Regions from separate parts of the Cupriavidus sp. HMR-1 genome, predicted to be linked through region 1. Evidence: predicted binding sites of a transcription regulator. Region 1 holds the regulator's gene; each other region holds the start of a gene.

The links. The regulator FNR, encoded in region 1, switches genes on or off when oxygen is low (the NO sensors DNR and NnrR bind a similar motif). The targets are predictions, from matches to a motif close to TTGATNNNNATCAA.
Region 2: the regulator FNR is predicted to act here: its motif matches at 1,915-1,928, upstream of D769_RS31005 (DUF3149 domain-containing protein).
Region 3: the regulator FNR is predicted to act here: its motif matches at 1,882-1,895, upstream of D769_RS00365 (DASS family sodium-coupled anion symporter).

The regions. Positions count from the first base shown of each region.
Region 1 covers NZ_ANKP01000134.1:1,164-4,440, forward strand. The annotation lists gene D769_RS17270 (sulfite exporter TauE/SafE family protein) at 433-1,200, opposite strand; gene fnr (fumarate/nitrate reduction transcriptional regulator Fnr) at 1,286-2,011, shown strand; gene D769_RS17280 (hypothetical protein) at 2,095-2,340, opposite strand; gene D769_RS17285 (hypothetical protein) at 2,337-2,573, opposite strand; gene ccoG (cytochrome c oxidase accessory protein CcoG) at 2,587-3,277, opposite strand, start outside.
Region 2 covers NZ_ANKP01000075.1:18,976-22,252, reverse strand. The annotation lists gene D769_RS11485 (tripartite tricarboxylate transporter substrate binding protein) at 142-1,131, shown strand; gene upp (uracil phosphoribosyltransferase) at 1,223-1,873, shown strand; gene D769_RS31005 (DUF3149 domain-containing protein) at 2,021-2,173, shown strand; gene D769_RS11475 (helicase HerA-like C-terminal domain-containing protein) at 2,282-3,277, opposite strand, start outside.
Region 3 covers NZ_ANKP01000019.1:21,272-24,548, reverse strand. The annotation lists gene D769_RS00370 (Ldh family oxidoreductase) at 1-176, opposite strand, end outside; gene D769_RS00365 (DASS family sodium-coupled anion symporter) at 238-1,761, opposite strand; gene D769_RS00360 (tyrosine-protein phosphatase) at 2,097-2,861, shown strand; gene D769_RS00355 (acetate/propionate family kinase) at 2,858-3,277, opposite strand, start outside.

The sequences.
Region 1 (3,277 bases):
TCGCAGCGGAGCCGTGCACCTCATTTTCTTTGCATCGAATTGCCGGGTCGTTCCGGCAGGAGATCGTCCGGGGCTGACAGACTACGCCAGTCAACGGACCTCTTGCGTCGCACCCTCTCCCTTTTGGGGTGGACATTCACCTGGACAATCAGATCGCCAAGGCGGCAAGAAACAATCGATATCGGCCCAGGCAACTTCGCCTGGCACCAGCGCCACCTCTCCACACAGCCCCATCGGACTTTGGAACCAGATCTTGTGAACCGGATGAACTGTGGGGACGATCCCGGCAAGCCAGACCTGCCCAGACCCCCTGGGCACACATCCCAGATCGGGAATGCAGCCCCGGCGACGCCACGAGCGCATCGGAGCGCGATACCGTGGTTTTCGCGATTGTATGGCATTCCAGCCCCGCCCTGCAACCAGCAAAAAAGTCTAGAACACGACGCAGAAGCCGTGATTGGCCAGCGTATCGGGCAGCCAGACGGCGCGTGCGACACCCAGCGCCCCAAAACCGATCACAACAAGCGCGGCGCCCACTCGAACGCCGGGGCGGCGCGACAGTTGCCGCAGGTAGCCCGACAAACCCGAGATCACCAGCAGGTTGGGCAGCGTCCCAATGCCAAAGGCCGCCATGACAAGTGCCCCAGATGGCGCATTTCCAGCCAACAAGGCCAGCGCAAGTGCGCCATACACCATACCACAGGGCACCAGCCCCCAGGCCAACCCCATCCCATAGCGCCGCATGATGGGCGCGTGCCGACGCAAGCGAAGCGGCATCTGCATGCCCAGCGACGCGACGCCCCGGACGACATACGAGGCAGCCCGCGCCGCCAGCCGTTCGAGCCATGCTGCACGCATGACGCGGCCCCGCAACAACCACACCCCGGTCAGAACCAGTAACAGGCTGCCCGCGCCATAGAGCCAGCGCTGCACTGGAAGGTAGTCCTGCTTCCAGACTGTCGCACCCACCGCTCCCATCAGCGCCCCAAGCAGCACATAGGTCGTGAGACGCCCGGCGTGCATGACCAGCAGTTCCAGCCACCAGTGAAATCGCGAGCGATGCACGAGGCTAACGACCGCAACAGCCCCCCCGGATTGCCGTTGCTCGACGGCAATGGCAATTCCTCCGCACATGGCGGCGCAATGCACGCCACCAAGCAACGCAAGTGTAAAGACACTGAAAAGCACACCAAATGGCAACTGTTCCTCGCTTCTGCGTCACATCACGCTGTAAAATGCCTGCATCGCGCCTCCATCGCAAGCGCATTCATGCGAGCACCATCAATTGCTTACCTCCATTCCCGTCACCGAGATGTCTCCGCGTTGCTCCACTTGCGCCATGGGCCAGCTTTGCCTTCCCGTGGGCATGTCGCAACAGGACCTCGCAAAGATGGACACGCTCGTACAGGAACGCGTTCGTGTTCATAAGGGCGAAACGCTCTATCGCATGGGCGAACCACTTACCGCAGTCTATGCGATCCGCTTTGGCACATTGAAGACCCACGTGACCATGGAGGACGGACGCACGCAAATCACCGGCTTCCATTTGCCCGGTGAGGTCGTCGGGCTCGACGGCCTCAGCGAGATGCAGCATGCGTCCGACGCCACCGCGCTCGAGGACACAGAGGTCTGCGTCGTGCGATTCGATGACCTGCAATCGCTGTCCGGCACGTTGCCTTCTCTCCAGCAGCAGTTCCTGAGGCTGATGAGCAAGGAAATCTCGCAGGACCAGATCATGCTGATCACTCTTGGCTCGATGCGTGCCGAAGAGCGCCTGGCAGCATTTCTCGTCAACATGTCCGAGCGCCTGTCGATGCGCGGTTACTCGTCGAGCGAGTTCGTGCTGCGGATGAGCCGCGAAGAAATCGGCAGCTATCTTGGCCTCAAGCTCGAAACCGTGAGTCGGCTCTTTTCTCGATTCGCCGAAGCCGGCCTGATTCAGATTCGCCAACGACACGTGAAACTCGTGGACATGGAAGGCATCAGGCAGGTCTATAGCCGAAACTGCTAACGGGCATCGTGGCCAGGAAAACGGCCGTATCGGGAGCAGATCTCCCGGTGCGGCCGTTTTGCTTTCTGCCAGCACTCGAGCCATTACTCGAGTTCGTCGGTCTCCTCGAGCTTGGTTGGCATGGTGTAGAGCGTCAGCCCACTGGACAATGCGCAAAACAACCACGCCACCAGGAAGCCAATCGTGTAGACCGCCTCACGAGACGCTTCCACCTGGTGCCCGAAGAACGTGAGATCGCCCGGATCAACGACCGAAAACACGGTGGCGGTGGCCGCTCCGCCCATCAGAAACGCCGGCCAAAGTACCCACATCAGCCAGCGGAGTCTCATGGGCGCCTCGCAGCCGGCGACGCTACATGCTCCGCCCCCGTTTTCTCCACGACCAGGCCATGACGCTCCACGCCGGAAATCGGCAAATCCGGATGCGTGTTGGCAAGCCAGATGGTCACGCCGCAGCCAATAATTGCAAGCAACGGACCGCTCATCAAAAGCCACGGCCACGGTTCCCTGTACCAGGGCTTGGACTGTTGGGATGTCATTGCGCTCTCCTTGTTTGCTGCCATTTCACCCTCAGCATCACAGATTGCGGGGAACAATGAAACTCGTGGATTGCCTGATATGCGCGTCTCGGCCGTCCTCGCCCTCCGCCGTCACGGTTACGTTGATCTTGTGCGTGCCTTCCTTGGCATCGTCGATCGGCACGCGAATGCGAATCGGCAACAACCGGTTGGACGTTGGCTGCATGGCCTCGGCGGACTTGTCATACTCGACCGTCAGTCCAGTCAGATCGTCGCCCTCAGCCTGCACGCGAATCCGCATCGGCGCTTCCGTGGTGTTGATCACCTGGAGCCGATAGACGTTCTCGATCCAGCGGCCCTCCACTTCCCGGCCCAGCGCGCCGCGATCCCGAATGATGTCGACCTTGATCGGCGACCGCATTGCCAGCGATGCGACGAAGCCCGCCGCCAGAACCAGCCAGATCAGCGTATAGATGATCGTGCGTGGTCGCAGCAGCCGTTTGCGCGCGTCGGATGTCGTCAGGGACTTGCGCATGGCGTTTTCCGACGTGTATCGGATCAGGCCGCGCGGGTACTCCATCTTGTCCATGACGAGATTGCACGCGTCGATACAGGCGCCACAACCGATGCACTCGTACTGGAGGCCATCACGAATATCGATACCGGTCGGACACACCTGCACGCAGATACTGCAATTCACGCAATCGCCAATACCAGCCGCATGGCGATCGGTCTTGCGGGAACGGCTA
Region 2 (3,277 bases), on a different contig from region 1:
CCCGGCGATTGTATGCCAAAAGACGCAATGCTCGCCGGGGCCGCGCTAATGCCTGCTTTCCCATACAATGGCCGGCGCCTGTCCGGCACGCCAGAGCGGCGAACCGGACAGGAACAACAAGAAACTGGAGATACCCGAGTCATGCCGTCCTACCGCTTCACGGCGCGCCGCCGTGCCATCCTTTCCGCCACCCTGCTCGCGATCGCCGCGCCGTCAGCCGCCTTTGCCGCCGACAGCTTCCCGAGCAAGCCGATCCGCTTCATCGTGCCCTATGCCGCAGGCGGCACCACCGACCTCGTGGCCCGCACCGTGGGCCAGCGCGTGGCCGAAAAGCTCGGCCAGCCGGTCGTCATCGAGAACCGGCCGGGCGCCGGTGGCAACATCGGCATGGATGCCGTGGCCAAGGCACCGGCCGACGGCTACACGATCGGCTTCGGCGCGATCTCGACCAACGCCCTCAACCCGCATATCTACAAGCACGTGCCGTTCGATCCGCGGCGCGACTTCACGGCGGTCAGCCTGCTCGGCACCTCGACCATCGTGCTGGAGGTGAGCGAGAACCTGCCGGTGAAAACCGTCCCGGAACTGATTGCCTATGCGAAGGCCCATCCGGGGCTGACCTATGCCACGGCTGGCACGGGTACCTCGATGCACCTGGCCGGCGCGATGTTCTCGCAGGTGACGCAGACGAATCTGACTCATGTGCCGTACAAGGGAAGCAGCCCGGCCATCAACGACATGCTCGGCGGCCACATCCAGGTGATGTTCGACAATCTGCCGGCCTCGCTGCCGCACATCCAGGCGGGCAAGCTGCGCGCGCTGGCGGTGGCTGGCAAGACACGCTCGCCGTCGCTGCCGAACGTGCCGACACTGGCCGAAGCCGGGTTGCCGGGCTACGCGGTCGAACCATGGTTCGGCGTCTACGGCCCGGCCAACCTGCCAGCGCCGGTGGTGCAGACGCTCAATACGGCGTTTGTCGAGGCGCTGGCGCGTCCGGACGTGCGCGACAAGCTGGCCCAGGCCGGCTTCAATCCGAAGGGTTCGAGTGCTGCCGAATTGCAGACACTGACTCAGACTGAATACGAACGTTTCGGAAAGGTCGCAAAGTCGGCCGGGATCACGGTGGACTGACCACCGGGCAGGCCCGCGCATCCATTACAATCGCGCTGCACAGGGCCCTCCCGCTCCAGGGAGGGCCTTCCCGATTTCCGAGCCTGCCGCCATGAAACAAGATCCGCGCTTTCCCAATCTCTTCATCCTCGATCACCCGCTGATCCAGCACAAGCTCTCGCACATGCGCGACAAGGAAACGTCGACGCGCACGTTCCGCGAGTTGCTGCGCGAGATTACGCTGCTGATGGGCTACGAGATCACGCGCAACCTGCCGCTGACCACGCGCCGCATCGACACGCCGCTGGTACCGCTGGACGCCCCGGTCATCGCCGGCAAGAAGCTGACGATCGTGCCCGTGCTGCGCGCCGGCGTCGGCATGAGCGACGGCCTGGTGGAACTGATTCCGTCGGCGCGTATCGGCCATATCGGCGTATATCGCGACGATCAGCACCGCCCGGTGGAGTATCTGGTACGCCTGCCGGACGTGGAAGATCGCTCGTTCATCCTGTGTGACCCGATGGTCGCCACCGGCTATTCGGCCGCCCATGCGGTGGATGTGCTCAAGCGCCGTGGCGTCAAGGACGAATCCATCACCTTTGTGGCGCTGGTGGCTGCGCCCGAGGGCGTCGAGGTATTTCAGAAGGCCCACCCCGGCGTGAAGCTCTACGTCGCCTCGCTGGACAACCATCTCGACGACCATGCCTATATCGTGCCGGGCCTCGGCGACGCTGGCGACCGTCTCTTCGGCACCAAGAACTAAGCCCGAACTGAACTGGATTCGTCTGAATGAAATTGAGGCGCTTGATGCGCCTCAAGGTTTTTGTGGGATGACCTTTCCCCGTGCCTTGTACTGACTACACTGTCCGCCATACACGGTGAATCAATATAAAAGCGAAGGGAGTCCCACATGGAAGCCATCAAGATCCTGTTCACAACGCCCACCGGGCTCGGCAGTCTGGCCGTCATTGCCTTCATCATCGGGATGGGCGCGTTCTTTGCGCGGATGTTCGCGCGCAAGATGCGCGAGGACGCAGAGGCGGCGCGGCGCGGCGGCAACTGAGCCCCTGGCCAGCGGCGCTGACCCCGGCCCCTGACCATCCGCATGAAAAACGCCCGCATCGCGCGGGCGTTTTGTGTTGATGCATCGGCGTTAGTCCAGCTTCGCAGGCTACTTGCGCTTGCCGCCGCCGAGCAGACTGCCCAGCACGCCGCGGATCAGTTCCCGTCCCACCTGGGAACCCACCGTCCGCGCCGCCGACTTGGCCATCGACTCAAGGATCGAATCGCCGCGCCCGGTCTTGCCGGTGCCTTTCGTCAGCGTGCCGAAGATCTCGCCAGCCTGATCGAGCCAGCCGCCCTGCTCCGCGCTACCACTTGTCCCGCCTGCCGCGCCGCCACTGGCCGGCCCCGGCGTTCCCGTGCCCGACGCCGCCGCGTTGCCGCGCAACTTCTCGTACGCCGATTCCCTGTCAATCGCTTTCTCATAGGTACCCGCCACCAGCGACCCCGCGATCAGCGCCCGACGCTCGTCGTCCGTAATCGGGCCGATACGGCTGCCGGGCGCAAGCACCCAGGCACGCTCGGTGACGCAGGGCGTGCCCTTGGCGTCGAGGCACGACACCAGCGCCTCGCCAACGCCGAGTTCGCCGATGATTTGCTCCAGATTGAGCTTCGGGTTCGCGCGCATCGTCGTAGCCGCCACCTTGACCGCCTTCTGGTCACGCGGCGTGAATGCGCGCAGCGCGTGCTGCACGCGGTTGCCAAGCTGACCGAGCACGGTGTCCGGAATATCGACCGGATTCTGCGTCACGAAATACACACCCACGCCCTTCGAGCGCACCAGCCGCACGACCTGCTCGATCTTGTCGAGCAGCGCCTTGGGCGCATCATTGAACAGCAGATGCGCCTCGTCGAAGAAGAACACCAGCTTGGGCTTTTCCAGATCGCCGGCCTCGGGCAGCTTCTCGAACAGTTCGGACAGCATCCACAGCAGGAAGGTCGCGTAGAGCCGTGGCGCGTTCATCAGCTTGTCGGCGGCCAGGATGTTGACCACGCCCTGCCCCTTCTCGGTCTGGATGAAGTCCTCGAGGTTGAGCATCGGCTCGCCGAAGAACTTGTCCGCCCCCTGTGATTCGAGCGCCATCAGACCTCGCTGGATCGCGCC
Region 3 (3,277 bases), on a different contig from region 1:
CCACTCTCGATGGCACGGCGGTAGTTCGGCAGGATCGACAGGCCGTGGCTGACGTAGCCGCTGCGATCGGCTTCCACCAGGTGCTCGGCCACGTCATCGGCGATATCGGCGGGCACACCCTGCGCCGCCAGGATACTGCGCGCGAACTGCCGCGCGCTGTCTAGGGTAATTTTCATCGTTGTTGGGGGCGAAGGTTTGGGGGCGCTTGTGTCAGCGGCTAGGTTGCGTGTTTGCCGATCAGATCCAGCCAAGCCAGCGCCAGTACGTCGACGCAAACAGCAGCATCAGCAGATACCCGATGATCGTGGTCGGGATGCCGATGCGCGCGAACTGTCGTCCGTTGAAGGTATCGGTGCCCAGGCAGACCATGTTCTGCGGCGCGTTGATGGGCAGGATGAAGCCGAAGCTGACCGTGAAGCCGAGCAGCATCGTCATGCCGACCTTGTTCATGTCGCCGGGTATCGTTTGCAATACCGAGATCAGGATCGGCAGCATCGCGGAGGTCAGCGCCGTGGCGCTGGCAAAGCCGAGGTGGATCAGAATCAGGAATGCCGCCAGCACGGCAAAGACTAGCAGCGTGCCGTGATTGGCCAGGCCGGAATGCGTGACGACGAACTTGCCGAGCCATTGGCCGGCCTGCGTGGTCAGCAGTGCGGTGCCCAGGCTGATACCGACGCCGAACACGATCAGCGTGCCCCAGGGCGTGCGTTGCTGCATCGTCTTCCAGTCCATCACGCCGATGCGCGGCAGCATCAGGATCACCAGGCCGACGAACGTGATCGATGCCGTATCGAACTTGTGCAGCTTGCCCTCGGTGGCCCAGAACAGCAGCAGGCCGATGGCGACGGCAGCCAGACGCTTCTGTGGGCCGGTCATCGGACCCAGCGCGGCCAGCTCACGCTGCACGGCTTCCTTGCCGCCCGCAATCGCGTCGGTTTCAGGCGGTAGCAGCCAGCGCACGAGGAAGTACAGCACGATCGACATCGCGATGGCCCAGGGGGCGCCGGCAATCAGCCATTGCAGCCAGGTCACGCGTTCGCCGAGCAGCTTGTCCATGAAGCCCGCGGTCAGCAGGTTCTGTGCGGCGGCGGTCTGGATACCGACGTTCCAGACGCTGGTGGCCTGGGCGACCATGATCATGATGCCGGCTGCGATGTTCGACTTCTTGTCGACGCCGAATGCGGCGATTACGCCCATCATGATCGGCACGGTACATGCGCTGCGCGCGGTGGCGCTCGGCACCACCAGGCTGAGCAGGATCGTGACGGCGATCGTGCCGATCAGGATGCGCCGGGTACTGGTGCCGATGGCCGACAAGGTGACCAGCGCGATGCGCCGGTCCAGTCCGGTCACGGTCATGGCCGCCGAGATGAACAGCGCGGCGGCGACGAGGGCCAGCGCGGTGTTCGAGAAGCCCGCCAGGGCCATGCCGAGTGCGCGCGACGTGCCGTATAGCGTGTTGGGGTCATTGACCATCGGCGAGAAGCCGATCAGGCCTGCCATCAGCGACGTGATCATGATGGCGCTGGTCTCGTAGGTCACCGCTTCGGTAATCCACACCACGACCGCGAATGCCAGGATGGCCAGCATGCGCTGACCGGCCACAGGCAGGTCGGCCGGCATCGGAATCAGGAGCACCGCGATCAGCACGATCACGGCGGCATATAGACCCCAGTGGATGTTGAGCTTGGGCGCGGCCGGGATGGCCGTCGCGGCGGTGGGGGCGCCGGGGGCGGCAGGAGGTACTTGTGATTCAGGCATCGTGGAATCCCCATGTTGGATCAGCCTGTCGGTCGCGTCGTATCGCAGGATCGCCGCGGCCGACATGGGCTCATTATGTGAAGCCAAGGCCGATGTGCCAAGGTGCCGATGACGGCGCAATTGCTGGATATCAACTCACTGCGATGTCAGGCTTCGATGCCGGCAATGGGGCCTTGTGCGGATCGAGTGAGTGTGATTGCGCGTGGATGGGCGTATGAGCGGCACGGAAGCATGAAGCCGTACGTGGCACCTGTCCTTCGATGCGGCGATCTGAAATAATTGAAGTCGATGTTGAACGTTTTTGGAAGGCGTGCATGACGGCACGCGGATGTGAAATGACCAACAATATGAATCACGACGCACGCCCTTCCTTGGGGCTGGAAACGATCCCCAATGCGCGTGACCTTGGCGGACTGGCCGGTTTGTCCGGCCGTCGCGTCAGGTCGGGCAAGCTCTATCGCAGCGCGAATCCCGCGCTGGCCTCGGCCGCCGATCTCGATCGCCTGCATTCGCTCGATCTGGATATCGTCGTCGATTTCCGGTCTCCGGGCGAGAAGTCGCCTGCCGAGGCCGCTTTCGGCGAGCGCTTTCACTGGCTCGCGGTGCCGGTGCTGGAGGGCAGCATGGCGATGGATGTGCTGGTGCCGCGCCTGCGTGCAAGCACGCCCACGCAGATGCGCGACTTCATGCTCGATGTGTACCGCGATTTTCCGGTGCGCTACCGCGAGGCGTTCGGCGCGTTCCTGCGCCATGCCGAGGCCGGCCGCACGCTGTTCTATCACTGCACCGCAGGCAAGGACCGCACAGGCTTTGCGTCGTTGCTGTTGCTATCGGCGCTTGGCGTGTCGCAGGACGAGATCGTCGCCAATTACCTCGAATCCAATCACTGGAATCGTCGCCTCAACGAAGATGTGCTGGCGCGCGTGGCCCCGATCGGGGTCGACGCGGACGTCATCACGCCGTTGCTCGAAGTGCGGCCCGAGTACCTGGAAGCATCGATGGATGCGATTGCGCAGGCCTACGGCAGTGTGGAGCAATTTCTTGCCGATGACCTGCGCATCGATGTGGGGCAACTACGCGGGCACTACCTCGAAGATTAGCCGCCGTTTAGCAGGATCTTCGCGGTCGAGAGAGCGATCATGCCTTCCTCGTCCGTCTGCAGCGCCAGCACCGGCACGCGGCTTGTGTCGCTGCTGATGCGTTGGCAGTTGTCGCCATTGGCCGCGGCATCCAGCGAGATGCCGAAGAGATCGGTGAGGTGCGCGCAGACGCGTGCGCGCACGTCCGGCGAGTTGGCGCCGATACCAGCCGTGAAGACCAGTCCATCCAGGCCACCCAGCGTGACGGCGAGCTTGCCGATTTCCTGTGCGGCGCGATAGGCGTAGAAGTCCACGGCCAGCTTCGCGCGCGGCGTATCGCTGGCCAGCAGCGCGCGCATGTCGCTGCTGACGCCGGAGATACCCTTCAGGCCCGATTGCCCATAGAGCATCGTCTGGATTGCGTCGGGCGTCATCCC